Regions from separate parts of the Enterobacter cloacae complex sp. 394I7 genome, predicted to be linked through region 2. Evidence: predicted binding sites of a transcription regulator. Region 2 holds the regulator's gene; each other region holds the start of a gene.
What was found. The regulator CRP, encoded in region 2, controls carbon source genes, mostly activating them, when cyclic AMP is high. The targets are predictions, from matches to a motif close to ATGTGANNNNNNTCACAT.
Positions count from the first base shown of each region.

Region 1: a site for CRP is predicted at 8,515-8,532, ahead of AC2FAP_RS11800 (2-hydroxycarboxylate transporter family protein). Genes of this name have one in related genera too.
Region 3: a site for CRP is predicted at 2,753-2,770, ahead of rhaS (HTH-type transcriptional activator RhaS). Genes of this name have one in related genera too.

Region 1 covers NZ_JBXWCR010000002.1:158,194-168,697, reverse strand. The annotation lists gene AC2FAP_RS11840 (nucleoside permease) at 1-1,054, shown strand, start outside; gene citG (triphosphoribosyl-dephospho-CoA synthase CitG) at 1,073-1,882, opposite strand; gene citX (citrate lyase holo-[acyl-carrier protein] synthase) at 1,860-2,399, opposite strand; gene citF (citrate lyase subunit alpha) at 2,402-3,919, opposite strand; gene citE (citrate (pro-3S)-lyase subunit beta) at 3,930-4,805, opposite strand; gene citD (citrate lyase acyl carrier protein) at 4,802-5,095, opposite strand; gene citC ([citrate (pro-3S)-lyase] ligase) at 5,112-6,137, opposite strand; gene AC2FAP_RS11805 (fumarylacetoacetate hydrolase family protein) at 6,148-7,011, opposite strand; gene AC2FAP_RS11800 (2-hydroxycarboxylate transporter family protein) at 7,029-8,390, opposite strand; gene AC2FAP_RS11795 (ATP-binding protein) at 8,736-10,361, shown strand; gene AC2FAP_RS11790 (response regulator) at 10,351-10,504, shown strand, end outside.
Region 2 covers NZ_JBXWCR010000006.1:19,311-29,814, forward strand. The annotation lists gene mdcA (malonate decarboxylase subunit alpha) at 1-921, opposite strand, end outside; gene AC2FAP_RS18530 (hydrolase) at 1,150-2,172, shown strand; gene AC2FAP_RS18535 (YheU family protein) at 2,169-2,387, shown strand; gene AC2FAP_RS18540 (phosphoribulokinase) at 2,418-3,287, shown strand; gene AC2FAP_RS18545 (OsmC family protein) at 3,354-3,758, opposite strand; gene crp (cAMP-activated global transcriptional regulator CRP) at 4,070-4,702, shown strand; gene AC2FAP_RS18555 (YccS/YhfK family putative transporter) at 4,760-6,847, shown strand; gene argD (bifunctional acetylornithine/succinyldiaminopimelate transaminase) at 6,844-8,064, opposite strand; gene pabA (aminodeoxychorismate synthase component 2) at 8,151-8,714, opposite strand; gene AC2FAP_RS18570 (putative adenosine monophosphate-protein transferase Fic) at 8,745-9,347, opposite strand; gene AC2FAP_RS18575 (YhfG family protein) at 9,337-9,504, opposite strand; gene ppiA (peptidylprolyl isomerase A) at 9,612-10,184, opposite strand; gene tsgA (MFS transporter TsgA) at 10,463-10,504, shown strand, end outside.
Region 3 covers NZ_JBXWCR010000011.1:51,899-62,402, forward strand. The annotation lists gene rhaT (L-rhamnose/proton symporter RhaT) at 1-865, shown strand, start outside; gene rhaR (HTH-type transcriptional activator RhaR) at 866-1,714, opposite strand; gene rhaS (HTH-type transcriptional activator RhaS) at 1,788-2,624, opposite strand; gene rhaB (rhamnulokinase) at 2,926-4,395, shown strand; gene rhaA (L-rhamnose isomerase) at 4,392-5,651, shown strand; gene rhaD (rhamnulose-1-phosphate aldolase) at 5,761-6,591, shown strand; gene rhaM (L-rhamnose mutarotase) at 6,619-6,933, shown strand; gene AC2FAP_RS22315 (MFS transporter) at 6,970-8,235, opposite strand; gene AC2FAP_RS22320 (alpha-galactosidase) at 8,280-10,403, opposite strand.

The sequences.
Region 1 (10,504 bases), on a different contig from region 2:
GAAATGGCTGTACATGCTTTGCCATCTGGTGGGTGCGGGGACGCTGTTTATGGCAGCCCAGGTCACCACGCCGGGGGCGATGTTCATGGTGATCCTGTTTAACTCGCTGGCCTATATGCCAACGCTTGGCCTGATCAACACCATCTCCTACTACCGCCTGAAATCTGCCGGTATGGAAATCGTCACCGATTTCCCACCAATCCGTATCTGGGGCACCATCGGCTTTATCATGGCAATGTGGGGCGTGAGCTTCGCAGGCTTCGAACTGAGCCATATGCAGCTCTACATCGGGGCGGCACTCTCCGTGGTACTGGCGCTGTTCACCCTGACCCTGCCGCATATTCCGGTGTCTAACCAGCAGAAAAACCAAAGCTGGAGCACCATGCTCGGTCTGGACGCCTTTGCGCTGTTTAAAAACAAACGTATGGCGATCTTCTTTATCTTCTCCATGCTGCTGGGTGCGGAACTGCAGATCACCAACATGTTCGGCAACACCTTCCTGCACAGCTTCGACAATAACCCGCTGTTCTCTGGCAGCTTTATCGTTGAACATGCGTCAGTGATGATGTCCATCTCTCAGATCTCTGAGACGCTGTTCATCCTGACCATCCCGTTCTTCCTGAGCCGCTACGGCATCAAGAACGTCATGCTGATCAGTATCGCTGCATGGATGTTGCGCTTCGGTCTGTTTGCCTACGGCGACCCAAGCCCGTTCGGTACCGTGCTGCTGGTTCTGTCGATGATTGTTTACGGCTGCGCCTTCGACTTCTTCAACATCTCTGGTTCGGTGTTTGTGGAAAAAGAGGTGAAACCTGAAATCCGCGCCAGTGCTCAGGGTATGTTCCTGATGATGACCAACGGCTTCGGCTGTATTCTGGGCGGTGTGGTGAGCGGTAAAGTGGTTGAGATGTACACCACTAACGGCATCACCAACTGGCAGCCCGTGTGGCTTATCTTCGCCGCGTACTCATTGGTACTGTTCTTCGCGTTTATCGCACTGTTCAAGTACAAGCACGTACGCGAACCGCACGCTGCGCAGCCTATCGCGCATTAATGATTATCCCCTCTCCTTTCAGGAGAGGGGTAATTTCGCCAGCACCCATCCTACCGACAATAAATCCGCACTGCCCCCCGGGCTTAAATTCCGTTCAATGAGCGCATTGTCCATCTGTATTAATGCATCACGATCCCAGCCACGCGTCAGTAATGACCGCGCATAACCCTGCACATAACGCAGCCCTTCCATACCGCCGCGCGACACCAGGTTACTGTCCTGATTCATCGCCATCAGGCGCAGCAGCAGGTCATGCAGCGCGTGCCCGTTCCATTGCGCCAGCGCTGCACGCACCGTAGCAAAACCGCTTTCCGCTTCGCCCCGCGCGCCGGTTAACCCATACTGCTGAAACTGCCGCTCCCCTGCCGTCGCCTGTCCACTGCGGGCCGCCAGCTCACGCGCCACCAGCCCGCGACAGAGGTGACTCACCTCACTACAGAGGCTCTCAGCCGTGGCGTGTTTCACACGTCCGGCGGCAAAGCACAGCAAACCGAGGGCAAAAATGCCGCCTTTATGCGTGTTCACCCCGCATGTTGCAGCGTACATTGCCTGTTCACAGGCAATGCCCATCGGGCGAATGATCCGTATTTGTTCTGCCGCGGGTTTATCCGCATGGGTATGACCCAGCTCTGCAAAGCGCGCAAACCACGGGGTGATAGCCGCAATACTGCGGGCAAACAGCGCATGGTCCATATCGCGGTGTGCACCGTTGTTGAGCTTATCCACCAGACCCGGCTTTGGCGTCAACGCCAGCTCCTGCCATAACGCCTCTTCGGCGAGCCCTGGCACATCGCATGGCTGCGGGTTAGTCGCGAGCAAACCAGTCATCGATCATCTTCTCCACGCGAGCCACCACCTGCTCTACAGGATGCTTACGCGAACGGGAACAGGCGTGGGCAGGCTCATCACATACCAGACAGCGCCGGAGGTGTGACCCTAAAGACTGGCGCCCCACATGCCCCTGTACCGGGCAGATCACATCCAAATCCCACAGCCTGCCGAGCGGGTGAGTCTGCTCCAGATCCGTACAGTGCGCTTTGATTTCCGCCGCCGGATGCGCCACGCACCAGATTGCTTCTGGCCCGGTGGGCAGCCACAGCACCTGGCGGTCCAGCACCTGCCAGCGGTTTTCCCACAGCAGCTGGTCGCACATCTGCAATGCCACGCCCATCGTATTGCGATAGCGCAGGCTGTCTTTGATCTCCCCGGGGGTGACGAGCGTGAGAGAAATCACCGGTTGTTGATAGTGCGTGAGCCAGTCAGTCTGGCGTGCTGCACGGCGCTCTTTCGCCGCCAGCAGCTCCTCCAGGCTGACACCCGCCCGCACGGGTGTCGCTACAGTCATCATTACTCCTTCACCTGTCGAACGGTGTCGATGACGCTGCCGTCGCGGTAGCGGATCACACCAACGATTTTGTCGGTAAACTCAATGGGTTTTGGTACGCCGGTCAGTGATATCGCCCGCTCGAAAAGCGCGTTGATATCGACAACGTTGAGACCTGCGGCAAGCAGTCGTTCGCGGATTTCCGGGCGTGCCGGGTTAACCGCGATGCCGTGATCGGTAACCAGCACGTCGATGCTCTCCCCGGGCGTCAGCCGGGTGGTCACCCGCTTCACGACGGTTGGAATACGGCTACGCAGCAGGGGGGCGACCACGATGGTCAGGTTTGCCGCCGCGGCCACATCACAATGTCCGCCGGATGCCCCACGCATTACGCCGTCAGAGCCGGTAATAACATTGACGTTAAAATCGACGTCAATTTCCAGGGCGCTGAGGATCACCACATCAAGCTGGTCGCAGCTTGCTGCCTTGCTGCCGGGGTTGGCATAAACGTTGGTGGAGATCTCCACATGATTCGGATTTCGTGCCAACGAGGCCGCGGCCTGGCCGTCGAAACACTGGGTATCAAGCAGCTTTTCGATCAGGCCTTTCTCGTGCAGATCCACCAGGCTGCCGGTAATGCCCCCGAGAGCGAAGCGCGCCTTCACGCCGCTGCGCTCCATTTTCTCCTCCATAAAGCGGGTACAGGCGGTAGCCGCCGCACCGGAGCCGGTCTGCATGGAAAAACCGGGTTTGAAATAGCCTGAATGTTCAATCGCATCCGCCGCGTAGCGGGCAATCATCAGCTCACGCGGATTACTGGTCACGCGAGCCGCACCGACGCTGATTTTCGCCGGGTCACCCACGCTCTCCACCTGCACAATGTAATCCACCTGATCCTGCACCAGGCTGGCGGGCATATTCGGGAACGGCACCAGTTCTTCGGTCAGCAGCACCACCTTGCGGGCAAAATGCGCATCCACCATTGCATAGCCAAGCGAGCCGCAGCACGATTTCCCGTGCGTGCCGTTGGCGTTGCCAAATTCATCGCTGCACGGCACGCCAAGAAACGCCACGTCAATATTCAGCTCGCCGTCCTGCAACAGCTTCACGCGCCCGCCGTGGGAGTGAATTTGTACCGGCTCGGCCATCAACCCGTGTGAGATAGCGTCCGCCAGCTTGCCACGCATACCGGAGGTGTAAATCCGGGTGATAACGCCGCTTTCGATGTGTTCGATCAGCGCGTCGTTACAGGTCATCAGCGAGCTGGAAGCCAGCGTCAGGTTTTTAAAGCCCATACGCGCAAGCAGCGCCATGACGGTATTGATCACCCGGTCGCCTTCGCGAAACGCGTGGTGGAAGGAGACGGTCATCCCGTCCTGTAACCCGCTGCGTAACACCGCCTCTTCGACCGAAGCACAGAGCTTACGGGTGTGTTTTTCGTCAGGGCTGTTCAGCCATGGCGTTGCGCTGTGGGCGGCATCAAACGGTTTTAAGTCCCGCAGATGGGGGAAATTCACATGGAGAAGTTCTGTCTGATTCATTGTGTAATCCTTAACGACGCACGCCGGAGGCCGCCGCGCGTTCCAGCACCATCTGCGCGTGGTTAATAATAGGGGCATCGACCATTTTGCCGTTGAGCGACACGACGCCCAGGCCGTTACGCTCCCCCTCTTCTGCCGCTTCAATCACCCGTTTCGCGTGATCCACTTCCTGCTGGGTTGGGGCATAGGCGTTATGTAACAGGTCAATCTGACGTGGGTTAATCAGCGATTTACCGTTAAAGCCCATCTTGCGGATCAAATCGACCTCGCGCAGGAAGCCGGCTTCATCGTTAACGTCCGACCACACCACGTCGAAAGCGTCGATACCCGCGGCGCGGGCGGCGTGCAGCACGGCACAGCGGGCATAAAACAGCTCAGTGCCATCCCCGCGTTCCGTCTGCATGTCCATCACATAGTCAAAGGCGGCCAGCGCGATCCCGATTAAGCGCGGAGAACTGCGGGCAATGGCCACGGCGTTAATCACCCCAATCGCGGACTCAATAGCCGCCATGACGCGGGTCGAGCCCGGCTCGCGCCCGCATTCACGCTCAATACGCGCCAGATGCCCTTCCAGCTCATCGATATCCTCCGGGGTGTCGGTTTTCGGCAATCGAATCACGTCCACCCCTGCCCGCACGGCGGCTTCCAGATCCAGCAAGCCAAACGGCGTGCTCAGCGGGTTAATGCGCACCACGGTTTCGATATCCTGATACATCGGGTGCTGCAGGGCATGAAACACCAGCATGCGCGCGGTATCCTTCTCGCGCAGGGCGACGGCGTCTTCAAGGTCAAACATGATGGAGTCCGGGCGGTAGATAAATGCCGTAGAGAGCATGGCGGCGTTTGCGCCCGGCAGGAACAGCATACTGCGGCGGAGTTTGCTCATTTCAGCGCCCCCCAGTTAAGTGTTGGCTCATCGGCTGCGCGCAGGAGCGCGCTTTGCAGGCGGGCGCGGATCACACAGTCCAGCGCCCCTTTGTCTTCAACAATAATTAATCCCTGGTGCACGTTCATGGCGCGCAATGTGTCGTTAACGACCTGGCGAATATGTTCGCCAAACTGCTTAATCACTTCACTGTGGATGATAATTTCCAGCTCACCCTGAGCGGGGGCAATTTTTACCATCAGGTCGCTGGACTCCTGCGTACCGGCCAGCGCCTCCCTTACAATTTTCATGATAAATTCCTGATAGTTATGCGACTTCCGCACTCGCACGGTAATGCGTTTCGAGGTGCGCGAAGGTGGAGTCCGGGACAATCTCCCGGATCCGGGAAAACTGCTGTGTCTTGAGCAAGCGGCGGACTTCCGACGCGGAAATAGCGTTGCCGGTGACCTTGATGCGCGGCATTTCCACCACGTCAATCTGTGAGGCCAGCAGGTCGTGCAGGGTCTGGTTGTACTGACGGGTGATATCGCAAAACGGCTCCGAGCCGATAAAGCGATGCGTAATACCCAGCGCCGGGGCGATAAAGTCCCGAAAGATCAGCACATCGATTTCGCTCCACGCCTGCTGTACTTTGCCGGTCTCTTTCAGGAAGTAGGCCGGGAACGTGGCGCGGGAGATGATGTACTGCGATCCTTCATGCACAATCACGTTCGGCAGATGCGCCACGCCCGCCCGTACCATCTCTAGCCGGGCGCTGAACGGGAAGAACGAGGCATCCTCGCGCACCACAAACAGATGCAGCGCATCGCACTGCCCCGCGGCCTGCTCGACCAGATGCCGGTGGCCGAGGGTAAACGGATTCGCATTCATCACGATCGCGCCAATCTTCTTCCCGGCCTTGCGCTGACACTTGAGCGCGCGGCAGTAGCGCTGGATCCCCTGCGGGGTGTTCTCCATCAGCACCGCGTTGTTCCCGCTCTGGGCAATCGGCCAGAAGCCGCTGCGGCCAAAGCGCTCCTTGTTGCACGGACGGGTGCAGAGGAAGAGGTGAAAATGGCCGCGCTCCAGCGCCGCATTTTCCACCTCTGCCAGCAACCGTGCGCTGAGGTTCTCCCCACGAAGCTGCTCGTTTACCGCCACGCACTTGATGACGTTAGCGGCAAGCCCGGCACAACCCACCAGCTGCGTGCCGGACCAGGCTTCGACAAACAGCGTGATGTCGTTGTCCAGGCCAAGGCCGCTGTCTGCCAGCAGGTAACGGATCTGGCTTAAGCGTTCCGGGTGTTTCGCCACAAGGGTGTGGCGAAAATCGATAGTGGGTTGACTGTTCATGCCGTTTTACTCAGTGTGCTGCCGCAAGCCCGGTGGCGGGCGCTTCCATGATCACATTGCTCAGATGACCGATATGCTCGATCTCCACCTCAATGCGATCGCCCTCTTTCATGAACAGCGGCGGGTTGCGCTTTTTGCCGACGCCGCCAGGGGAGCCGGTGATGATCACATCGCCCGGGCTGAGACGGGTAAAGGTGCTTATGTATTCGATAAGCTCCGCGACCTTGTGGATCATGCTGCTGGTGTTGTCTTCCTGCACCATACGGCCGTTAAGCCAGGTGCGGATCGCCAGCTGGTGCGGGTCCGGGATCTCATCAGCCGTCGCCATCCACGGGCCAAACGCTCCGGTCTGACGCCAGTTCTTGCCTGCCGTAAACCAGGTGTGCTGCCAGTCGCGGGCGGAGCCGTCCATATAGCAGCTGTAACCCGCCACATGGCGCAGCGCCTCATCACGGCTGATGTTCTCTCCGGCTTTGCCGATGATGACCGCCAGCTCTCCTTCGTAGTCGAATTCACTGGAGTGACGCGGCTTCAGCACCGGTTCGTTGTGGCCGGTCTGCGAATCCGGGAAGCGGACAAACAGCGTCGGCGCCGGGTTGTGCTGGTCAAACTCTTTGCGTTTGTCGGCGTAGTTCATGCCCACGCAGAGGATTTTTTCCGGCTGCTCAATCACCGGTAAGAAGGTGATGGCATTCAGAGGGACATCCACGGCGTCGTTGAGATAACGGGTGGCCTCAGCCAGCCCGTTGCCCTGCAGCAGCGCTTTGAGGTCGCTGTAGCGGTCGCCGAGACGGCGACCTAAATCAATCACACCTTCGGCCTGAACGATGCCGTAGCTGCGTGTTCCCTGGTATAAAAAGCTTGCGAGTTTCATTGTTCTTTCCTGAAAACTTAAACGAGGAAGTTGCCCAGTATCAGCAGAGAGATGGAGACGTTAATCGCGCCGCCGATACGGGTAGCAATCTGGGCGAAGGGCATCAGGCTCATACGGTTGCCTGCGGTCAGAATCGCCACGTCACCGGTACCGCCCTGGCCGCTCTGGCAGCAGGAGACGATGGCGACATCAATCGGGTGCATGCCAATCTTTTTGCCCACGAAGAAACCGGTCGCCACCAGCGCGGAGACGGTGCTGACAATCACCAGCAGGTTGGTCAGCGTGAATGCGGCGACCAGTTCATGCCAGGGGGTAATGGCCACGCCCACGGCGAAGAGAATGGGGTAAGTTACTGATGTCTGGAAGAATTTATACACCACCTGAGAGCCTTCCAGCAGACGCGGAGAAGCACCATTGCAAAGCTTGACCAGCACCGCCATAAACAGCATGCCAACCGGCGCAGGCAGGCCAATCAGCTTGTGGCCGAGCATCCCCAGCATGTAGAGCAGAACGGCCAGCAGTGCGCCAGAAGCGATCGTGGTGACGTCTGCTTTACCGGAGAACGCAGGCTGTGCGGTGGTTTCATCGGTATTCGCACGGTTAGGCATCAGCTGGCCTTCGCCGGTCAGGTGCGGGTAACGTTTACCGAGCTGATTGAGGCAGCCGGAGATGATGATTGCCGTCAGACCGCCGAGCATAACCATAGGCAGAACGCGACCGAGCGCCACGCCCTGGTCCATATGCAGCAGGGTGGCATAGCCGATGGAGAGCGGGATCGCCCCTTCCCCAACACCGCCCGCCATGATCGGCAGAATGATAAAGAAGAAGATCTGGAATGGCTCAAGGCCCAGCGCTATCCCTACGCCCATGCCAACAATCATGCCGACAATTTCGCCGCACAGCATCGGGAAGAAGATGCGCAGGAAGCCCTGAATCAGCACGGTGCGGTTCATGCTCATGATGCTGCCGACAATGATGCAGCAGATGTAGAGATACAGAATGTTGGTGGATTTGTAGAACTTCGTGGTGGACTCCACCACCACATCCGGCAGCAGGCCGTAATAGACCAGTGCCGAAGGAATAAAGGTGGCGCAAATCGCCGCCGCGCCGAGTTTACCGACAATCGGCAGGCGCTTGCCAAACTCACCGCAGGCAAAGCCGAAGAACGCGAGCGTGGCGACCATCACCACGATATCGCTGGGCAGTTTGCCGCCGAGGCAATCAATGGCAATCAGCGCGCCGGCCAGGACAAACAGTGGCAGAGGGATAATTCCGATTTTCCACGTATCCATAATATGCCACCAGCGCTCTTTGAGTGATGGTCGCTGAATATCAATCGGGTCGTGGGTAACAGAGAAAGAATCGTCAGTTGTGCTCATAATAAGCCCCTTAGTTATTTTGTGCGTTCAGCTTAGAGTCACAAAGGCTTACTTTATGTGAGGAATGGCATATTAAAAGCGAAGTTTTTATGGCAGCTATGGTTTTAATGGTTTCTTTTATTTAATGTGATTTACGCCTTATTTATTGCCGTGGTTTTTATGGTTTCTTTTCTAAAACGAACAATCAAATAACATTTCTCCAGACGGTTTCAGGCGCATAGGCTATTCGGAAAATTCTTTTACAGGGCCTGCTGTGCAAGGGATCACAAGTTTTCGGCAAACCGGGTATCCGCGCGAAAAAAGATGATATATTGGCAATCTTTGCTGCTACCTCGCGTGATAGTTATGAAAGTATCGTTTCAGATTAAGCTGTTTATTTCGCTGGTCGCCTTTTTCTCAGTACTTTTTGCGTTACTGGGCGGATATTATTACGTCGATGTCGGCAAGCAGCTTTATCAGGAAATGAGCGCACGTGCCAAAATACAGGCGGAAGAGATCGCACTTATTCCCTCATTACGTGATGAGGTTGAACAAAAAGATATCAAAGCCATCCATGATTTTATGCAGAAAATTGCCGCTCACAGTGATGCCAGCTTTATTGTGATTGGGGATAATAAAGGTCTGCATCTTTTTCATTCGGTCTTTGCCGACAGAGTGGGCAAGACGCTTATCGGTGGAGACAATGAGGAGGTCCTGCAGGGAAAAAGCACCACCACCATCCGCAAAGGGGGGTTGGGTATTTCGCTGCGCAGCAAAGCGCCCATCTTCAACGATGCGGGGCAAGTGGTGGGGATTGTCTCGGTGGGTTATCTCACCAGCTACCTTGATACCATTACCGTCAGCAAAGTGGTCAATATCCTGCTGGCCGCCGTGCTGCTGTTGATTGCGCTCTTTATCTTCTCCTGGTTCTTTACCCGCAGTATTAAGAAGCAAATCTTCTCCCTGGAGCCACGAGAAATCGGCCTGCTGGTGCGCCAGCAAAAGGCGATGATGGAGTCTATCTATGAAGGGGTGATCGCCATTGATGATGAGCTGCGCATCGAGGTGATCAACCAGGCGGCGCGCAAGCTGCTTGGCCTGAGCCAGCCAGCCCGTGAACTGCGCGGGCAGCTGATTAGCCAGGTTATCGACCCTGTCCCGTTCTTCTCGACGCAGACGATGCTGGCAAAAGATACCCATGATGAAATTTGCCGTTTTAACACCCTCACGGTGATTGCCAGCCGGGTGCGCATCATGCTTGAGGATTCGCTGCAGGGCTGGGTGATCACTTTCCGCGATCGGAATGAAATTGACTCGCTTAGCGCCCAGCTCAGCCAGGTTAAACGCTATGTCGATAACCTGCGCATCATGCGTCATGAGCAGTTGAACCGCATGACCACTCTGTCCGGCCTGCTGCACATGGGCCGCTATGAAGAGGCGATTGGCTATATTCAGGCGCAGTCGGAACACGCTCAGGAGCTGCTGGACTTTATCTCTTCCCGCTTCAGTTCCCCGACTCTGTGTGGCCTGCTGCTGGGTAAAGCCGCCCGCGCGCGGGAGAAAGGGGTCGAGCTCAGTTTTGACCCGGCCTGCCGGCTGGACAGGCCGTTCCCGTCGCTGGCTGAAGAAGAGCTGATCTCAATCATCGGCAACCTGCTGGATAACGCCATCGAAGCGACGCAGCGCTCACCGCTTCCCCATGCACCGGTCGAAGTGCTGATCAAACTGAGCGAGCAGGAGCTGATTATCGAAGTGGCCGACCAGGGCGTTGGCATCAAACCGGAGATCCGTGACAGGATATTTGAACGCGGCATCACCACCAAAACACGCGGCGATCACGGGATTGGCCTGTATCTGATCGAAAGCTATGTTACCCAGGCTGGCGGCGCGATAGAAATTGCCGATAACACCCCGCGCGGCGCCATTTTCTCACTGTTTATTCCCGCCCGGCGTCCCGCCCAGCAACTGGAAGATACCGACTATGCAACATGAACTTATCGACGTATTGATTGTTGAAGACGAGAACGAACTGGCGCAACTGCACGCGGAACTTATCGGTAAACATCCGCGCCTGAGGCTGGTAGGGATCGCCTCGTCTCTCGCTGCCGCCCAGGTCCAGCTTGAAAGCAAACAGC
Region 2 (10,504 bases):
CACGCTTTCCACCCAGCCGCTTTCAATCGCCGGGATCAGGGTTGGGTGCGGGTTAAGGGTCCAGTGTTTACAGATTTTGCCTTTCAGGCCGAGCTGTTCACCGTAGGTCGGCAGCAGCAGTTCAATCGCCGCGGTATTAAAACCAATCCCGTGGTTCAGGGATTGCACCTGATGTTCCGCATAAATGCCTTTAATGGCCATCATCGCCATCAGGATATGTTCCTGTTTGATGAGACGCGGGTCGCGGGTAAACAGCGGTTCGATAAAGAACGGTTTGTCGGCCACCACCACGAAGTCAATCCAGGAGCCGGGAATATCCACGCGCGGCAGGTCGCATTCGTCGTCCACCAGCTCATTCACCTGTGCGATGACAATGCCGTCATGGAACGCGGCCGCTTCCACCAGCGCGGGGGTATCTTCAGTGCTTGCGCCGGTATAAAGATTACCTTTTCGGTCCGCTTTAAAGCCGGCAATCAGCGCCACGTTTGGCGAGAGATCCACGTACAGACGTGAATAGAGTTCTATGTAGGTATGGATAGCGCCAATTTCGAGCTGACCATCTTCCAGCAGCTGCGAGATGCGCAGGCTCTGGGTACCGGAGAAGGAGAAGTCCAGCTTGCGGGCGATACCTTTCTCAAAGATATCCAGATGCTCGCTACGGCCCACGCTTGGCATAATCATGTGCAGGTCATGCACGATTTGCGGGTTCACTTCAGCCAGCGAGCGTGAAAGGAAATCGGCCTGCTTCTGGTTATTACCTTCCAGAACGACTTTGTCGCCAGGCGCGATCAGTTTTTCCAGCATGGCGACAAGATCGCCGGTTGGCAGTACCTTGCCCTGCACCGGTACGGAGGCCAGACGACGCGCTTTCTCGGTGCGTCGTGTGTTCCATTGCCGGGTGGGTGTTTGCCCAGATAACATTATTAACCTCCTGATTCAGCACATCATTCTGATTTGCTTAACGTTGAGTAAAGTGTGCGCTGTGGCGAGGAAGTCATCAATTAAGCGCAGGGCGGAATCATTAGCCTGAGAGTAATAATCAAGGTAAATATTTGTGATCGAGATCAGTTCATGTTTCGGAAAACCAGGCTAAACGGGGTACAATTCGGAAAGAACAGAAAATAACTGACAAGAATTAGCATCGCCGTTATGAGCCAAATCATTCCATCAGACTTCGACATCATCGCCGAAGACAGCACCGAGTTCGTGCCCATGCGCGGCGTGGCCAATTGCCATCTGCAGACCATGCTGCCGCGACTCATCCGCCGTAAGGTTCAGTTCACGCCGCACTGGCAACGGCTGGACTTACCGGACGGTGACTTTCTGGACCTGGCATGGAGCGAAGAGCCAGAACAGGCGCGCCACAAGCCGCGTCTGGTGGTCTTTCACGGTCTGGAAGGCAGTCTGCACAGCCCCTATGCACACGGGCTCATCCAGGCAGCCAAAGCGCGGGGCTGGCTCGGCGTGGTGATGCACTTTCGCGGCTGTAGCGGCGAACCGAATCGCCAGAAGCGCATCTATCACTCGGGTGAAACCGAAGACGGCACCTGGTTTTTACACTGGTTACGGGAAAACTTTGGTACCGTCCCGACAGCGGCCGTGGGCTACTCGCTGGGCGGCAATATGCTGGCCTGCCTGCTGGCAAAAGAGGCCGACACCGTGCCGCTGGATGCGGCCGTCATTGTCTCCGCGCCCTTTATGCTGGAGCAGTGCAGCTACCATATGGAGAAAGGCTTTTCCCGGGTCTATCAGCGTTACCTGCTCAACCTGCTGAAAGCCAACGCGGCGCGCAAGTTGAAGGCCTATCCGGATACGCTGCCCGTGAGCCTGCGTCAGTTGAAAAAGGTCCGTCGCATCCGCGAATTCGACGATCTGATCACCGCCAAAATTCACGGTTTTGCCGATGCGATTGACTACTATCGTCAGTGCAGCGCCATGCCGCTGCTCAGTAAGATCACGCAACCGACGCTTATCATTCATGCCAAAGATGACCCGTTTATGGATCATCACTCTATCCCCGCGCAGGAATTTTTGCCTGCCAACGTTCACTACCAGCTGACAGAGCATGGTGGTCACGTGGGGTTCATCGGTGGAACGTTGCGTCGCCCGAAAATGTGGCTGGAGTCGCGTATTCCTGACTGGCTTACCCCTTATCTGGACGGTGCAAAATGATTATTCCGTGGCAGGACCTCTCCCCCGAAACGCTCGATAATCTGATTGAAAGCTTTGTCTTGCGCGAAGGTACCGATTATGGTGAACATGAACGTTCGCTTGAGCAAAAGGTCAACGATGTGAAGCGCCAGCTCAAAAGCGGCGACGTGGTGCTGGTATGGTCTGAACTGCATGAGACGGTCAATATCATGCCCCGCAACGCGTTTCATGGCTGATCTTTAAACCTTTCCAGTCAGGGAGTTGCTATGTCTGCCAGACATCCGGTTATTGCCGTTACGGGTTCGAGTGGTGCGGGAACCACCACGACCAGCCTCGCTTTTCGTAAGATTTTCGCCCAACTGAATCTCCGTGCGGCGGAGGTCGAAGGCGATAGCTTTCACCGCTACACGCGCCCGGAGATGGATATGGCTATCCGCAAGGCGCGCGATCTGGGTAAACACATCAGCTACTTCGGCCCGGAGGCCAATGACTTCGGCCTGCTGGAGCAAACCTTTCAGGAGTACGGCCAGAGCGGCAAGGGGCAGTCACGCAAATATCTGCACACCTACGATGAAGCCGTTCCCTGGAACCAGGTGCCCGGCACCTTTACCCCCTGGCAACCGCTGCCGGAACCGACCGACGTCCTGTTTTACGAAGGGTTGCACGGTGGCGTGGTGACGCCGCAGCATGACGTGGCGCGTCACGTGGATCTGCTGGTTGGCGTGGTGCCCATCGTGAACCTTGAGTGGATCCAGAAGCTGACGCGTGACATCAGCGAGCGCGGCCATTCACGCGAGGCGGTGATGGATTCCGTCGTGCGCTCCATGGAAGACTACATTACTTACCTGACGCCGCAGTTCTCCCGCACGCATATCAACTTCCAGCGCGTACCGACAGTGGACACCTCTAACCCGTTCGCCGCCAAAAGTATCCCGTCGCTGGATGAGAGCTTTGTGGTTATCCATTTCCGCAATCTCGACGGCATTGATTACCCCTGGCTGCTGGCGATGCTGCAGGGCTCATTTATTTCGCACATGAATACGTTAGTGGTTCCGGGCGGAAAAATGGGGCTGGCAATGGAATTAATTATGATGCCGCTGGTGCAGCGGTTGATAGAAGGGAAGAAAATCGCCTGATGATTTCCCTCTCCGCGTGGGAGAGGGCTTCGGTGAGGGCATCGGGGTGAACGATGCCCCCCAATATCAGGCGTCGATCACTTCATACGAATGCGTAATTTTTACCGCTTTCTCGAGCATTAACGCGACCGAGCAGTATTTCTCCGCTGAAAGATCGACCGCGCGTGAGACCGCCGCGTCTTTCAGTTCTTTCCCGCTGACGATGAAATGCAGGTTAATGTGGGTGAACAGGCGTGGTGCCTCTTCGCGGCGTTCTGAGGTGAGTTTTACTTCGCAGTCGGTCACATCGTGCCGGCCTTTTTGCAGGATCGACACCACATCAATTGCGCTGCATCCACCTGCTGCCATCAGCACCATTTCCATTGGGCTTGGTGCTTTATCGCCGGAGTTACCATCCATCAAAATCTGGTGTCCTGAAGCGGACTCGCCCAGGAACGTTAAACCTTCAACCCATTTCACACGCGCTTGCATATTCACTCACTCCAACGTTGCATTTTTGGTGACAGATTACGCGTGCGTTACATTTCTCGCAATGGAAGGCGACCTGCGTCATGCTGAAGCGAGACACCAGGAGACACGCGGCGAAAGCTATGCTAAAACACTCAGGATGCTACAGTAATACATTGACGTTACACATGTATGCAGAGGACATCAAACTTTACTGGCTGCGAAACGTTACGATAGCCGACTTCCCAGGGTATGGGTAAGAATTCGATTGCAACCCCAGAGTCCGGATGCATCTTATGACTCTGGTGACAGCTTATAACAGAGGATAACAGCGCATGGTGCTTGGCAAACCGCAAACAGACCCGACTCTCGAATGGTTCTTGTCTCATTGCCACATTCATAAGTACCCATCGAAGAGCACGCTGATTCACCAGGGTGAAAAAGCGGAAACGTTGTATTACATCGTCAAAGGCTCGGTGGCAGTGCTGATCAAAGATGAAGAAGGGAAAGAGATGATCCTTTCTTATCTGAACCAGGGCGATTTCATCGGTGAACTGGGCCTGTTTGAAGAAGGCCAGGAACGTAGCGCCTGGGTTCGTGCAAAGACAGCATGTGAAGTGGCTGAAATTTCCTACAAGAAATTCCGTCAGTTGATTCAAGTTAACCCTGACATCCTGATGCGTCTTTCTTCGCAGATGGCGCGCCGTCTGCAGGTGACATCTGAGAAAGTGGGTAACCTCGCCTTCCTGGACGTGACCGGCCGTATCGCTCAGACCCTGCTGAATCTGGCGAAACAACCCGATGCGATGACTCACCCTGATGGCATGCAAATTAAAATTACCCGTCAGGAAATCGGTCAGATTGTCGGTTGCTCCCGTGAAACAGTGGGCCGTATTCTGAAAATGCTGGAAGATCAGAACCTGATCTCCGCACACGGTAAAACCATCGTGGTTTACGGAACGCGTTAATTCCGCTCAAACGGCGTGCCATCGCAAGGTGTCACGCCGTTTTTGTCTCTATTCCCCATGTGGCGCAGGCTGATTTATCACCCGGAAGTTAACTACGCACTGCGGCAAACGCTGGTGTTGTGCCTTCCTGTGGCCGTGGGCCTGATTCTGGGCCATCTTCAGCAAGGTCTGCTCTTCTCTCTCGTTCCCGCCTGCTGCAACATTGCCGGTCTGGATACACCGCATAAGCGCTTTTTCAAACGGCTGATCGTGGGCGGCTCGCTGTTTGCGGGTTGTAGCCTCGCCGTACAGCTTTTGCTGGCCCGCGATATCCCGCTGCCGCTGATCCTCACCGTCCTGGCGATGACCCTGGGCGTAACCGCTGAGATCAGCTCACTGCACGCACGTTTGCTTCCCGCGTCGCTGATTGCCGCCATCTTCACGCTGAGCCTTGCGGGCAACATGCCGGTGTGGGAGCCGCTGCTGATCTACGCCCTCGGTACGCTGTGGTACGGGCTGTTTAACTGGTTTTGGTTCTGGCTGTGGCGGGAACAGCCGCTGCGGGAATCCCTGAGCCTGCTCTACGTGCAGCTGGCGGATTACTGTGAAGCCAAATACACCTTGCTCACCCAGCATACCGATCCAGAAAAATCACTGCCGCCGCTGCTGACGCGTCAGCAAAAGGTGGTGGACCTGATAAGCCAGTGTTATCAACAGCTGCATATGCTCGCCGCCAATAAGAACCACGAATATAAGCGGCTGCTGCGCGTCTTCCAGGTGGGGCTGGACTTACAGGAGCATATCTCCGTGAGCCTGCACCAGCCGCAGGAGGTGCAAAAACTGGTCGAGCGCAGCCATGCCGAAGCGGTGATCCGCTGGAACGCGCAAACCGTCTCCGCGCGCCTTCGGGTGCTGGCTGACGATATTCTGTATCACCGCTACCCCACGCGCTTTAACATGGACAAACAGCTCGGCGCGCTGGAGAAGATTGCCCGTCAGCATGAAGACAACCCGGTGGGTCAGTTTGCCGCCTGGCACTTCAGCCGTATCGCCCGCGTGTTACGAACCCAGCGTCCGCTTTATCCGCGCGACCTGATGGCCGACAAACAAAAACGCCTGCCGCTGCTGCCGGCGCTCAGAAGCTACCTCTCCCTTAAATCATCTGCCCTGCGCAACGCCGCGCGAATTAGCGTGATGCTAAGCATTGCCAGCCTGATGGGCATGGCGCTGCATCTGCCCAAACCGTACTGGATTTTAATGACCATCCTCTTTGTCACCCAGAACGGCTATGGCGCGACGCGGGTGCGCATTCTGCACCGGGCAGGCGGAACGATGGCGGGGCTGATCATTGCGGGCGTTACGCTGCACTTTCACGTGCCGGAAGGCTATACGCTGGCAGGGATGCTGGTGATCACGATGGTGAGCTACCTGATCATCCGCAAAAACTACGGCTGGGCGATGGTGGGCTTTACGGTAACGGCGGTGTATACCCTGCAGTTGCTCACGCTCAACGGCGAGCAGTTTATTATCGCCAGGCTGGTCGATACCCTGATCGGCTGCCTGATTGCCTTTGGCGGCATGGTCTGGCTGTGGCCTCAGTGGCAAAGCGGGCTGCTCAGACAGAACGCCCATGATGCGCTGGAGGCCGACCAGCAGGCCATTCGCCTGATCTTGAGTGACGACCCGCAGCCCTCTCCGCTGGCGTATCAGCGGATGAAGGTCAACCAGGCGCATAACGCCCTGTTTAACTCGCTGAATCAGGCCATGCAGGAGCCCGGCTTTAACTCGCACTATCTGGCGGACATGAAGCTCTGGGTGACGCACAGCCAGTTTATCGTTGAGCATATCAACGCCATGACCACGCTGGCGCGGGAACATACGATGCTGACGCCCGATCTGGCGCAGCGCTACCTGCAGTCGTGTGAGATTGCCCTGCAGCGGTGTCAGCAGCGACTCGAGTATGACGCGCCTGGCGAGTCAGGGGATTCGAACATTCTGGAGGCGCCAGAGACGCTCACCCACGGGCCAATGAGCACCCTGGAGCAGCATCTGCAGCGCGTTCTCGGGCATCTGAACACCATGCACACCATTTCGTCGGTAGCATGGCGTCAGCGCCCTCACCACGGGATATGGTTAACCCGTCGCTTAACGCGAACGGAGTCTTAAGCGTTTACGATCTTCGCGACCGCCGCGGCAAAACGGTTTAACCCGTCTTCAATGTCCTGATTTTCGACCACCAGCGACGGCGCAAAGCGCATCACGTCCGGCCCGGCATTGAGCACCATCACCCCTTCATGGGCGGCGGCGTGCAGGAAATCGCGCGCGCGGCCTTTGTACTGTGGCTTCAACTCCGCGCCGATCAGTAACCCCATCCCGCGGATCTCGCTGAAGACGTCATACTGGTCATCAATCTGCTGCAAATGCGTCACGAAAAGCTCACGCTTCGCGTTGACGCCGCTCAGAACCTCAGGGGTGTTGATAATGTCGAACGCGGCACCCGCGACGGCACTCGCCAGCGGGTTACCGCCGTATGTGGAACCGTGGGAACCCACGTGGAACGCGGAGGCAATCTCCTGCGTCGTTAATACCGCACTGACCGGGAAGCCGCCGCCGAGCGCTTTGGCGCTGGTCAGAATATCCGGCGTCACGCCGTAATGCATGTAGGCAAACAGGGAGCCGGTACGGCCCATCCCGCACTGCACTTCATCAAATACCAGCAGCGCCTGATGCTCATCGCACAGGTCGCGCAGCCCTTTCAGGAACTCAGGCGTGGCAGCCGTTACGCCGCCCTCTCCCTGGATCGGCTCCACCACCACCGCACAGGTGTGATCATCCATTACCGCTTTTACCGCATGCAGATCGTTAAACGGCACATGGATAATATCGGCCGGTTTTGGTCCAAAACCGTCGGAATACTTTGGCTGTCCGCCGACGGAAACGGTAAACAGCGAGCGACCGTGGAAGGCGTTGTGGAAAGCAATGATTTTGGTTTTGTACGGGCTGTGGCGCGTGGAGGCATAGTAGCGCGCCAGTTTGAAGGCGGTTTCGTTCGCTTCGGTACCGGAGTTCATAAACAGCACGCGTTCGGCGAAGGTCGCGCTGATTAACTTGCGGCCCAGACGCAGCGCCGGTTCGTTGGTAAAGACGTTGCTGGTATGCCACAGGGTTTCCCCCTGGGTTTTCAGCGCCTCCACCAGCACAGGATGGCAATGACCCAGTGCCGTCACCGCAATCCCACCGGCGAAATCAACATACTCTTTCCCCTGCTGATCCCAGACTCGGCTGCCTTTCCCTTTTACCGGGATAAACTCAGCCGGTGCATAAATCGGCAGAATGACTTCATCGAATGTCGCGCGGGTAATTGCAGATTGTTCAGTTGCCATGTCATGACCATCCATTTTATGTCACAGTGATTGTGAAAATATAATCACAAAATATGCATAAAAAATCACAGCAAGGCAACCACTATTCAACGATTGAGGAAATTTGCCAGCAGCTGGTGTCCCTGCTCGCTGAGGATACTCTCCGGGTGGAATTGCACCCCTTCGAGGTCCCATTCACGATGCCGAATCCCCATGATCTCCCGGGTATCGCTCCAGGCGGTAACCTCAAAGCATTCCGGCAGCGTTGATGGGTCAATGACCAGCGAATGGTAGCGCGTCACGGTAAGCGGATTATTAAGCCCCATAAACACGCCCGTGCCGGTATGGGTCACCGGCGCGGTTTTGCCATGCATCACTTTGGCGGCGCGCACAATGGTGGCACCAAACACCTGCCCAATGGCCTGGTGGCCCAGGCAGACGCCAAGAATGGGCAGCTTACCGGCGTAATGATGAATGACATCCAGCGAAATGCCCGATTCCGACGGCGTGCAGGGCCCCGGCGAGATAACGATTTTCTGCGGGGCAAGCGCGTCGATTTCGGCCAGGCTGATGTCGTCGTTGCGGCGGACCACCACCTCTGCACCCAGTTCAGAAAAATACTGGTAAAGGTTCCAGGTGAAGGAATCGTAGTTATCAATCAGCAGAATCATGGCGGCTCCAGAAAAACGTGCCGCCCTATTCTACTCAGTTTCCCGCGCTTCGCTCACTACTTTGGCAAAGATGGCGTTCAGGGCCGTTAAATCGCCCATTGCGCCACTCTGGTTGGCCGCCGCCCATTTGCCCGGGTCGATATCTTTCCAGCTCAGCTGATAGCCTGCATGGATGGCGAGTTGTTCGAAGAAGATCCGCTGAGCGATACCGTTGCCAATCCGGAAGGGATGGAGCACGTTGATCTCACAATAGTAGTGACTCAGGCGGGCCACAAACTCCTCTTTTTGCAGACCGTTGAGATACCCCTCTTCCTCGAGATCCTGCATCAGGACATTGCCCTCTTTCTCGATGTAGGCGAAGTGGCAGAAGCGGGTGTCGCCCTGATAAATATCGATTTCGCGGATATCGCCCGCCCAGTCAAAAATATCCTGATAAAGGTGGCGGTGGATTGCACAGAGATGCGGCAACCCCGGCGCCGACGGGCCTAAGCCGAGCGTCGCCACCCGCAGCGCGGTGATCTCATAGGATGCCTTTGCAAGACGGTCAGCCTGGCGGATATTCAGACGGTTACGCATCACATTCAGACCCGGGTAGAGATACGGGTCACGATCGTCACCGATTTTATCGCTCATAGTGCCTCCTGAGTTCTTCAAGACGGCTTTGCGCATCCTGGGCGTTTAGCGTAACGAGCGGGCTATCAACCCCCTCAAGGCGGCGGCTGGCCTGGAAATTACTGTTTCGCTGCTGCTCCCAGAGACGGGATTTTTGCTTATCGGTGAGTTTTTTCACTTAAGGCCTCCCTGAAGATGTCCGTGTGCCACAAGTATAAGCAGCAAAACGCGCTTTCGCAGGGAGGGGAGCGAAACACGGGCGAGAAGCGCCCGTGTCAAAGAAGGTTACGGCAGAACTTTTGCAGAGAGGATCACAACCGGTTTCGTCGGCACATTTTGGTACGGGCCAACGTCATGGGACTGCACCTGAGAAATCTTGTCAGCCACATCCATCCCTTTCACCACTTTACCGAAGACCGCGTAACCGAAGTCGCGCTGGCCGTGGTCGAGGAAGGCGTTATCCGCCACGTTGATAAAGAACTGGCTGGTGGCGCTGTCTTTATCTGCCGTACGCGCCATAGAGATGGTACCGCGGGTGTTGCGCAGGCCGTTATCCGCTTCGTTTTTAATCGGTGCGTTAGGCTGCTTTTGCTGCATTTGCTCGTTAAAACCACCGCCCTGCACCATAAAGCCCGGGATCACACGGTGGAAAGTGGTGCCGTTATAGAAACCGTTATTCACGTAGTCGAGGAAGTTTTTCACAGAAACCGGAGCTTTCTGGCTATTCAGTTCCAGCTCAATATTCCCGGCGGAGGTGGTCAGCAGAACGTGAGGGTCTCCTTTGGCTGCCAGCGCAGCAGGGGAAACGGCAGAAAGAGCAAACACAGCTGCGACAGCCGCCAGCGTTGATTTGAGCATGAGAATTCCTTAACAAAGCGCAGTATAAAAAGCGAATGGCTTGATTCTAAAGAGCAGTATGAACGGAGACCAGCCTTTTACCTAATTTTACGAAATTGAAACAGTTGTAACCACGCAAACGATTGGTTATGACGCCCATTAATGTGATCTGAATCACATAAAAACCTGCAATAGCGATCGAATTTCTCTTAAAAGATATGAATGGATCACTTTAATGTCTAAAATCTGCCCGCTCTCAGCGCCCCTCGGGCGCTTTTCTTTTCCTGAACAGGCCAGACATGACTAACAGCAATCGTATCAAGCTCACATGGATCAGCTTC
Region 3 (10,504 bases), on a different contig from region 2:
GCTCCCGGATTTCTGGGGCTATTTCTCCTCCTTTAACGCCTCCACCCTGCTGCCGGTCTTTCTTTTTGGCGCCATGTGGGGCGTCGGTAACATTAACTATGGCCTCACCATGCGCTATCTCGGCATGTCGATGGGCATTGGCATCGCGATTGGTATTACGCTGATTGTCGGCACTCTGATGACGCCGATACTCAACGGCAACGTCGACGTGCTCATCAACACCAAAGGCGGCCAGATGACGCTGCTGGGCGTGCTGGTGGCCGTCATTGGCGTGGGCATTGTCACCCGCGCAGGGCAGCTGAAAGAGCGCAAAATGGGCATCAGAGCCGAAGAGTTCAACCTGAAGAAAGGCCTGCTGCTGGCGGTGATGTGCGGGATCTTCTCCGCAGGCATGTCATTCGCGATGAACGCCGCCAAACCGATGCATGAAGCCGCTGCCGCACTGGGCGTCGACCCGCTGTACGTGGCACTGCCAAGCTATGTGGTGATCATGGGTGGCGGAGCGGTGGTTAACCTCGGTTTCTGTTTTTTCCGTCTGGCAAACGTGAAGACCTTGTCACTGAAAGCCGACTTCTCGCTGGCTAAACAGATGATTATCGGGAACGTGCTGCTCTCGGCGCTCGGCGGGCTGATGTGGTATCTCCAGTTCTTCTTCTACGCGTGGGGTCACGCCAGTATTCCGGCGCAGTATGACTATATGAGCTGGATGCTGCACATGAGCTTCTACGTGCTGTGCGGTGGGCTGGTGGGTCTGCTTCTGAAAGAGTGGAACAACGCCGGGCGTCGCCCGGTGGGCGTGCTGAGTCTGGGGTGCGTGGTGATCATTATTGCGGCCAACATTGTGGGCCTCGGCATGGCGAACTGATTACGCCGCGTTACGACTGCGATGACGCCACTGAACCGGCGTCATCCCCACCTCGCGGTTAAAGACCACCGAAAAATAGTTACTGTCCTCAAAGCCGCAGCGCATCGCCACATCGCTGACCATCAGTTCCGTATGCTGAAGCAGGTACTGGGCATGGCAGATGCGCAGCTGGCGCAGATAGTGGTTCACCGTCATCCCGGTCTGGGTGCGGAATTGCTGGCGCAACGCGCGCTCGCTGCACTGCGCCTGCTCGCAGAATTTCTCCAGCACAAAGCTTTTGTTAAGGCTGCCCGCCAGGGTGGTAATGAGCTTATCGAGCAGGGCTTCCTGCGCGGTAGCCGACGGGTTATCAATGGCGTAGCGATGGCGCGCCAACGTCATGACCAGTTGGGCGAAAAGCAGTTCTGCCATCTGATGAGCCTCAGGATCGCTTTTCTGGCTTTCCTGCTCCAGCTGAGAAATCACCTGTCGCACCTGCGTCATGCCGTTACTGCTCAGTCGCCAGTGCGCCGCGCACTTCGTATCATTAAAACCCGGAATGTAAGCCGCCCAGTCGACGTTGAGTTTCAGCCTGTCGGGGCAATAAATCACATTCTGCAGGACCAGGTCGTTGACCGAAGCGTAGGCGTGCTTGTCTTCAGCACGGATGTAAAACAGATCCCCACGCGTAATGCGGTAGGGCCGGTCGTTGAGGATATGCAAGCCATTGCCCCGCCACACCAGCACCAGCTCGCAGAATTCATGGGTGTGCTCGGCAAAGACGTTTTGCGGATAGCGATCCGCCACCGCGACGGCCTGGCCGGCGGAGGCAAAAAAATCCACTTTGCGAAGCATTAGCTGAGCAACCACGACACCACCTCGACAGCAAATAACCTGACATTATTAGCGTTTTTGCCCACGGGAAACGGTGACAACCCTCGCGTTACTGCAGTGACGCGTCCTTTCCCTGACGAATATCGCGCGGTGACCAGCTAAATTCCCGGCGAAACAGGGTCGAAAAGTGGTTACTGTCGCCGAAACCGCAACGATAGGCGATATCCGTGACGCTCTCATCGGTATGACGCAGCAGATGGCGCGCTTTAATCAGGCGCAGACGGTTCAGATAGCGCTGGGGCGTCAGCCCGGTTTGCTGCTTCAGCTGACGATGCAAGGTCCGGAGCGACAGCGAAAAATCATCCGCCAGCGTTTCCCAGCAGACATCCTCGGCGAAATGGTCCTCCAGCCAGGCCATCAGTTGAGTCAAACGCGCATCGTTATTCCCCAGCCCGGCCACCATGCTACTGCGACGCAGCAGCACCAGCAGCTGCATAAACAGCAGCTCACGCGTGGCGATGACGTGGGTCTCCTGTCCCTCGTCGCGCTGTTCCATCTGGCTCACCAGCTGACGCACCTGCTGCAGCGTGGACTGATTCACCCGCCAGTGCGAAGGATAGATGCCGTCCTTCTCCTGCGGCAGGAGATGGTTCAGCCCGGACAGGAACTGGAACGCATCGGGCGAACGGTAGAGCACGTTAGTCAGGCACAGGTTGTCGGTATGTTCATATAAGTGCCGGTCATGATCGCGCACAAAGCAGACCGTCCCACCACTGATGGTATACGGCTGGCCGTTAAACACATGGATCCCCGTTCCGTGTTCAACAATCACAATTTCGTGAAAATCATGATGATGCTCAGGGAACGCCACCTGAGGGAGTCGCGGTTCAATCGCGACAGACGACCCACCCGAAGGAAAAAAATCCGCGCTGTGCAGTACGGTCATAACGGCCCCCACCAATGAGAAATGTTCTCAAAATATTAATTAAGGCCCCGTCCCCTCACCTTAAATTTTCGACCGTAAACCTCGCAAAAACTGTCCGTTTTTCAAGAAACAGGCTGAAAGATCAGGAAATGCGGTAAGCGTCACACTGCCTGCAAACCCCGTCACGCCTGGAAACTGTGAACTCCCTCACGTTCATCTTTGCTTTCTTGCCAGCCCCGGAAAACCGCTGTCACTGGCGAGAAGGTGGTGATGGGTTCCTTTTTTTACACTCACCGCTAATGACTTTAAGAAGGACACAACCATGACTTTTCGCCATTGCGTGGCTGTCGATCTAGGCGCATCCAGCGGCCGTGTAATGCTGGCCACTTATGACGGCAAGCGGCAGACGCTTTCGCTTCGCGAGATGCACCGCTTTGTTAACTGCCTGCAAAAGCAGGACGGCTGTGAGGTGTGGGATATCGACAGCCTTGAGGCAGCGATCCGCACCGGACTGCAGAAGGTCTGCGATGCGGGTATCCGTATCGACAGTATCGGCATCGATACCTGGGGCGTCGATTACGTACTGCTGGACAGCAACGGTGAACGCGTTGGTTTGCCGATAGCCTATCGCGACAGCCGCACCGACGGCCTGATGGCGCGTGCGATTGCCGGGCTTGGCAAAGAGAATATTTATGGCCGCAGCGGCATTCAGTTCCTGCCATTCAATACGCTCTATCAACTGCGCGCGCTGGTCGAACAGCAGCCGGCGCTGGTTCCCCGCGTGGCGCATGCACTGCTGATCCCGGACTACTTCAGCTACCGCCTGACCGGCAACATGAACTGGGAATACACCAACGCCACCACCACGCAACTGGTGAACATCAACTCCGATAACTGGGATGAACACCTGCTGGCCTGGACCGGGGCTTCACCCTCCTGGTTCGGTACGCCGACGCATCCTGGCAATGTGATCGGGCAATGGATGTGCCCGCAGGGTAATGCGATCCCGGTGGTGGCGGTTGCGAGTCACGATACCGCCAGCGCCGTCATTGCGTCACCGCTTGCCGGTAACGACGCGGCCTACCTCTCTTCCGGGACCTGGTCGCTGATGGGCTTTGAGAGCAAAACTCCCTACACCAGCGATGCCGCGCTGGCCGCGAACATCACCAACGAAGGCGGTGCCGAGGGGCGCTACCGCGTGCTGAAGAACATCATGGGTCTGTGGCTGCTCCAGCGCGTGCTTAAAGAGCAGAACATTACCGACCTGCCCGCGCTTATTGCCGACACCGAAAGACTGAAAGCCTGCAGTTTCCTGATCAATCCTAATGATGACCGCTTTATCAACCCGGCGGACATGAGCGCCGAAATCCAGGCCGCCTGCGTCGACGCCGGGCAGCCCGTGCCATCGAAACCGGCAGAGCTGGCACGCTGTATTTTCGACAGCCTCGCCCTGCTGTATGCCGAGATCCTGAGCGAGCTGGCCGACCTTCGCGGCCGGCCGTTCACTCAGCTGCATATTGTCGGTGGCGGCTGCCAGAACCAGCTTCTGAACCAGCTCTGCGCCGATGCCTGCGGGATCACCGTGGTGGCGGGCCCGATTGAAGCGTCGACGCTCGGCAATATTGGCATTCAGCTCATGACCCTGGACGAACTTGCCAGCGTGGACGATTTCCGCACGGTGGTCTCGGCGAACGCCACGCTGACCACGTTCATCCCCAATCCCTGCCATGAAATTGCCCGCTATCGGGCGCAGTTTCAGCAAAACCGACTGACTAAGGAGCTTTGCGCATGACCACTCAACTTGAACAAGCCTGGGACCTGGCTAAACAGCGTTACGCCGCCGTCGGCGTGGATGTCGATGAGGCGCTGCGCCAGCTCGATCGTCTGCCGGTCTCCATGCACTGCTGGCAGGGCGACGACGTTGCCGGTTTTGAAAACCCGGGCGGCTCGCTGACGGGGGGCATTCAGGCCACCGGCAACTATCCGGGCAAAGCGCGTAACGCCACCGAGCTGCGCGCCGACCTGGAGCTGGCGCTGAGCCTGATCCCGGGGCCTAAGCGGCTGAACCTGCATGCTATCTATCTGGAATCTGACACGCCGGTCGCGCGTAACGAGATCAAACCTGCGCACTTTAAAAACTGGGTGGCGTGGGCGAAAGCCAACCAGCTGGGCCTGGATTTCAACCCATCCTGCTTCTCGCACCCGCTGAGCGCCGACGGTTTTACCCTTGCCCACGCGAACGACGATATCCGCCAGTTCTGGATTGACCACGTAAAAGCCAGCCGCCGCGTCTCCGCGTACTTTGGCGAGCAGCTCGGCACGCCGTCGGTGATGAACATCTGGATCCCGGACGGCATGAAAGACATCACCGTTGACCGTCTGGCCCCGCGTCAGCGCCTGCTGGCGGCGCTGGATGAAGCCATCAGCGAAAAACTGAACCCGGCGCACCACATCGACGCCGTAGAGAGCAAGCTGTTCGGTATTGGTGCGGAAAGTTACACCGTTGGCTCGAACGAGTTTTACATGGGGTACGCCACCAGCCGCCAGACCGCGCTGTGCCTGGATGCCGGCCACTTCCACCCGACGGAGGTGATCTCCGACAAAATCTCCGCCGCCATGCTCTACGTACCCCGCCTGCTGCTGCACGTGAGCCGTCCCGTACGCTGGGACAGCGACCACGTGGTGCTGCTGGATGACGAAACCCAGGCCATTGCCAGCGAAATCATTCGCCACGATCTGTTTGACCGCGTGCACATTGGCCTCGACTTCTTTGACGCCTCCATCAACCGCATCGCGGCCTGGGTGATTGGCACCCGCAACATGAAAAAAGCCCTGCTGCGTGCGCTGCTGGAGCCCACCAGCGCCCTGAAGCAGCTGGAAGAGAACGGCGATTACACCGCGCGCCTGGTGCTGCTGGAAGAGCAGAAAACCCTGCCGTGGCAGGCGGTGTGGGAGATGTACTGCCAGCGTAACGACACCCCAGCGGGCAGTCAGTGGCTGGATAACGTGCGGATGTATGAGAAAGACGTGCTGAGTCAGCGCGGATAAATATGCCCTCACCCTCTTCCTGTGGAAGAGGCCACTTTTACCCCCTCTCCCCGTGGGAGAGGGCCGGGGTGAGGGAAACGCTCACCCCGATCACGGGAAATGAAACACTATGCAGACCATCACTAACGCCTGGTTCGTCCAGGGCATGATTAAAGCCACCTCCGACGCCTGGCTAAAAGGCTGGGACGAGCGCAACGGCGGTAACCTGACGCTGCGCCTGGATGATGCCGACATTGAACCGTTCGCCGCCGAGTTCCATCAGAAGCCGCGCTATATCGCCCTGAGCCAGCCAATGCCGCAGCTCGCCAGTACGCCGTTTATCGTCACCGGTTCCGGTAAATTCTTCCGTAACGTTCAGCTCGACCCGCAGGCCAACCTTGGGGTGGTGAGAGTGGACAGTGACGGCGCAGGCTATCACATCCTCTGGGGGCTGACGGACGATGCAGTGCCCACGTCTGAACTCCCGGCGCACTTCCTCTCTCACTGTGAGCGTATCAAGGCAACCCACGGCAAAGACCGGGTGATCATGCACTGTCACGCCACTAACCTGATAGCCCTGACCTACGTGCTGGAAAACAGTAGCGATTACCTCACGCGGAAGCTGTGGGAAGGCAGCACCGAATGTCTGGTGGTCTTCCCCGACGGGGTCGGCATTCTGCCGTGGATGGTGCCGGGTACCGACGAAATCGGCCAGGCCACCGCCATCGAAATGCAGTCCCACTCCCTGGTGCTGTGGCCGTTCCACGGGGTATTCGGCAGCGGGCCGACGCTCGACGAAACGTTTGGTCTGATTGATACCGCCGAGAAGTCCGCCGAGGTGCTGGTGAAGGTCCTGTCGATGGGCGGCATGAAGCAGACCATCACCCGGGAAGAGCTGATAGCACTCGGTAAACGCTTTGGCGTCACGCCGATGCAGTCGGCACTGGATTTGTACCCATAGCGGCCCGCGAAAGCGGCTGGAGGCATGATGATCCGCAAAGCATTTGTGATGCAGGTGAACCCTGACGCGCACGACGAGTACGCGCGTCGCCATAACCCCATCTGGCCAGAGCTGGAGGCGGTACTAAAAGACCACGGTGCGCACCACTACGCTATCTATCTCGATGAGGCGCGTAACCTGCTGTTTGCGAGCGTTGAAATTGAATCGGAAGCGCGCTGGAACGCGGTGGCAAAGACCGACGTTTGTCAGCGCTGGTGGAAATACATGGGTGAGGTAATGCCCTCGAACCCCGACAACAGCCCGGTGAGTGCCGAACTAAAAGCGGTGTTTTACCTGCCCTAAGCGTTAACGCTGCCGCATCCGCGGCAGCGTCCTGCGTTAGTTTGCCTCCACCGCAGCGCGCCGCGCCGCAATCTCCTGCTTACTGCTCAGCGTAAAGGCCGAGATCACCGTAATTGCCAGTACAAAACAGCCCAGCATCAGGTAGGTCTCCTGGAAACCGATCCGGTCATACATATTCCCGGCGAAAGCAGAGAGGAAAATCGCCGCCGACTGTTTGGAAAACTGGAAGCCAATCAGATAGATAGTGGCCGACAGACGGGTATCGAACACGCCGGTGATGTATTTGAACGCCCCCACCAGCAGGAACGGAACCTCCAGCGCGTGCAGCATCTTCAGGGCAATGACCTCCACCGCGGTGGTGGCGAACGACGAGCCGATAATGCGCGTCGCCATAATCAGCCCGGCAATCAGCAGCGTATTCTTCGCGCCGATACGGTTGATGATCCACGGCGAGCAGAACATGATGATCGCGTTGCAAATTTCCCCCGCCGTGGTGGCAAAACCAAAGGCTCGCGTTCCCTCCTGCGGCGTTGCGAAGAAGGTTTTAAAGAAGGTGGCAAACTGCTGGTCAAAAACGTCATACACGCAGGCCACACCGATGACGTACAGAATGAACATCCACATTCTGCGCTGACGGAACAGGTTAAAGACCGTCCTGGCGGTGATCTGCGGCTGGTTGGCCCCCAGCGCATTCATCACCTGCGCAGTCTGGTTTGGCTTCGGTTTCGCAACCACCAGCAACAGCATCAGCAGCAGCGCAGCCGCTGATCCCATCCAGAAGACATACGACGGGTCGATGCCAAACAGAATACCGCCCGTTGAAGCGCACAGCCCCCAGCCGAGACAGCCGAACATGCGCGCCTTGCCGTATTCAAACACGCTGTTACGGCTCACGCGTTCGATGTAGGCCTCAATCGCGCCTGAACCTGCGGAGAAGACAAAACCGATGTACAGACCGCCGCTCAGCGCCCCCAGCCAGATACTGGTTTTCAGCAGTGGCGCAAAGACATACAGGAAGAACGGCGCGAACAGAAACAGCAGCACAGTGATAATCCACAGCAGGTGTTTTTTCAGCCCCAGCTTATCCGAAATGACCCCAAGCACGGGCTGGAAGGCGATGGCCGAAAGCGAGATACAGGAGAATACGATCCCGGTATGGGTTTTGTTCAGGCCAATGACATCCGACAGCCAGATCGGCAGAAACGGAAAGCAGGTGGCCATAATGAAGAAGTAGAGAAAGAAGAACAGCCCGAAGATCCAGAAGTTAGGGTTGTCTTTGTGGGTACAGGTTGTTGTGTTCATTATTTTTATCCTCAACGGAGGGCCAGTCTCCCGGCCCATCACCCTTACACGCGTTCAACGCCAATCAGAATGGCGGTTTCCGGGTCCAGAATCGGCAGTGCGATCCCCGCCTGCATCAGCCACTCACCGCTGGCCGTCTGGGACGTTTCCATCCACGCCGGTAGCTTGCGCATGGTGTGCCCGCCCTCACCGGTGAGTCGAATGTTGGGGTGGTCGAGCAGCGTGATGCGGTACTGCGCCTGCGCGTCGAGCCCCGGCATGCGCAGCGGCATCATGAGCGTGTAATCCGGCATGGCCAGTTGGCTGACCATAAACAACCCCTGCGTTTTGTCTTCGCTCACTATACCCTGTGCCAGCGTGCTGGCATCCGGCATATCCACGCGCCACTGGGTACCGTGATGGATGACTTCCCGCCACTGCTTGTGCAGCGCGGCGTAATGGCGATAGCCTTCACGCTCCTGAGCATCGACGGTGAGCGGATCAAGCTCCAGTCCCATGTGGCCAAACAGTGCCGTCAGGCCGCGGAAAGCAATGCTGTGCTGGCGGAAGGTGGCGTGACATTTATGATGACCGATATGCGCGCCCATCACTTCCGGCGGGAAGAAGTAGCTCATGCCACGCTGGATGGTATTGCGCTCCAGCGCGTCGTTGTTGTCAGAGGCCCAGAAGCGGTGACTGCGGGTCAGGACTTCATAATCGATTCGCCCGCCGCCCGAGGAGCAGGACTCAAATTCGATGTGCGGGAAACGCTCGCCCAGCACGTCTAACAGACGATAAAACTGCCGCGTCTGCGCATCCGCGGCGGCTTTGCCGTGGTGCCCGGGCTGTACCAGTTCGCGGTTCATATCCCACTTAACGTAGTCGATGGCATGTTCGCCCAGCAGCCAGCTCATGCGCTCGACCAGATAATCAAAAGCCTGCGGAATATTCAGATTGAGCACCAGTTGATGACGGCCCGTTGCCTGGGTGTAGCCCGGCAGCGCCAGCACCCAGTCGGGATGGGCACGATACAGATCCGAGTCCGGGTTAATCATCTCCGGCTCAATCCAGATACCAAATTCCATGCCGCGCTTTTTCACATGGTTAATCACCGGCGTCAGCCCGTCCGGGTATTTTTTCTCGTCCAGGTACCAGTCACCCAGCGCCGCGTGGTCATCGTTACGGCCTTTGAACCAGCCGTCGTCGATGATAAAACGCTCCACGCCCAGCGCCGCAGCCTCATCGGCCATGCGCATGATGTACGCCGGGTCATGGCTGAAGTAGATCCCCTCCCAGGTATTGAGATGTACCGGGCGCGGTTTGTTTTCAGGGAAGCGGATAACGTTGTCGCGCAGATACCGGTGGAACGACTGGCTCATGCCGTTCAGACCCCGTGCGGAGTAGCTCGCATACAGGCGTGGTGTCCAGAGCGTTTCCCCCTCTTCAATCGCCATTTCTCCCGGCAGGTAGAGGGCTTCGGCCTGCAGATAGCGGCGTCCGTCGGTTTTGACTTCCGCACGCAGGCGGTGGTTGCCGCTCCAGCCCAGATGCACGCCCCAGACGTCGCCGTGCATTTCGTTAAATGAGGACGTACCGGCGATCAGCGCCGGGAAGTGTTCGTGAGAGGTTCTGCCGCGGCGGTTTTCAATCACAACGCTGTCGTGTTCAAGCTTCACGCGATGCGGCTGGAACTCACGGATCCAGCGTCCGTGGAACGCCATCACGTCCTGCGCGCGTTCGGCGACCGGTAGCGTCACGGCGAAACGATCAACCTGCCACGCCTGCGCCCGCAGGTTAGTTAAACCATGACGCACCACCAGTACCCCGCTTGCATCCAGTACCAGCTCGCTGGTCAGACGTAACCCGGCATGTTCATCTTCCGCCGTTAACGTCAGGGTTTGCCCCTGGTGCTGCACATGGGTGGTTTTAAAGACAGGCGACCCGTCCAGCCCCTGGCGGTGCCCTTCAATACCGGGCGAACCAAACAGACCGTGTCCCAGCTCCGCCATCAGCGTCACCGGGGCGTCAACGTCGAGCCTGCCGTTCGCCACCGGACGAGCCAGACTTACCACATCTTGCGGTGAAAAGTGGTGAAGGTGCGGCCCCCAGTAGAGAATTTCGGCGAACGGGTGCGTGGCGATCACCAGGTCAACCGCCTTACTTTCGAGTCGAAAAATGGAATCGTGCATCAGACCTCTCCTGTCATCGGGATGATCTGAGTGTTGATCCGAAACGTTTCGGATACAAACCAAAACGTTTCGGATCTGTGATCGGCTTTGGAATTTTGCTG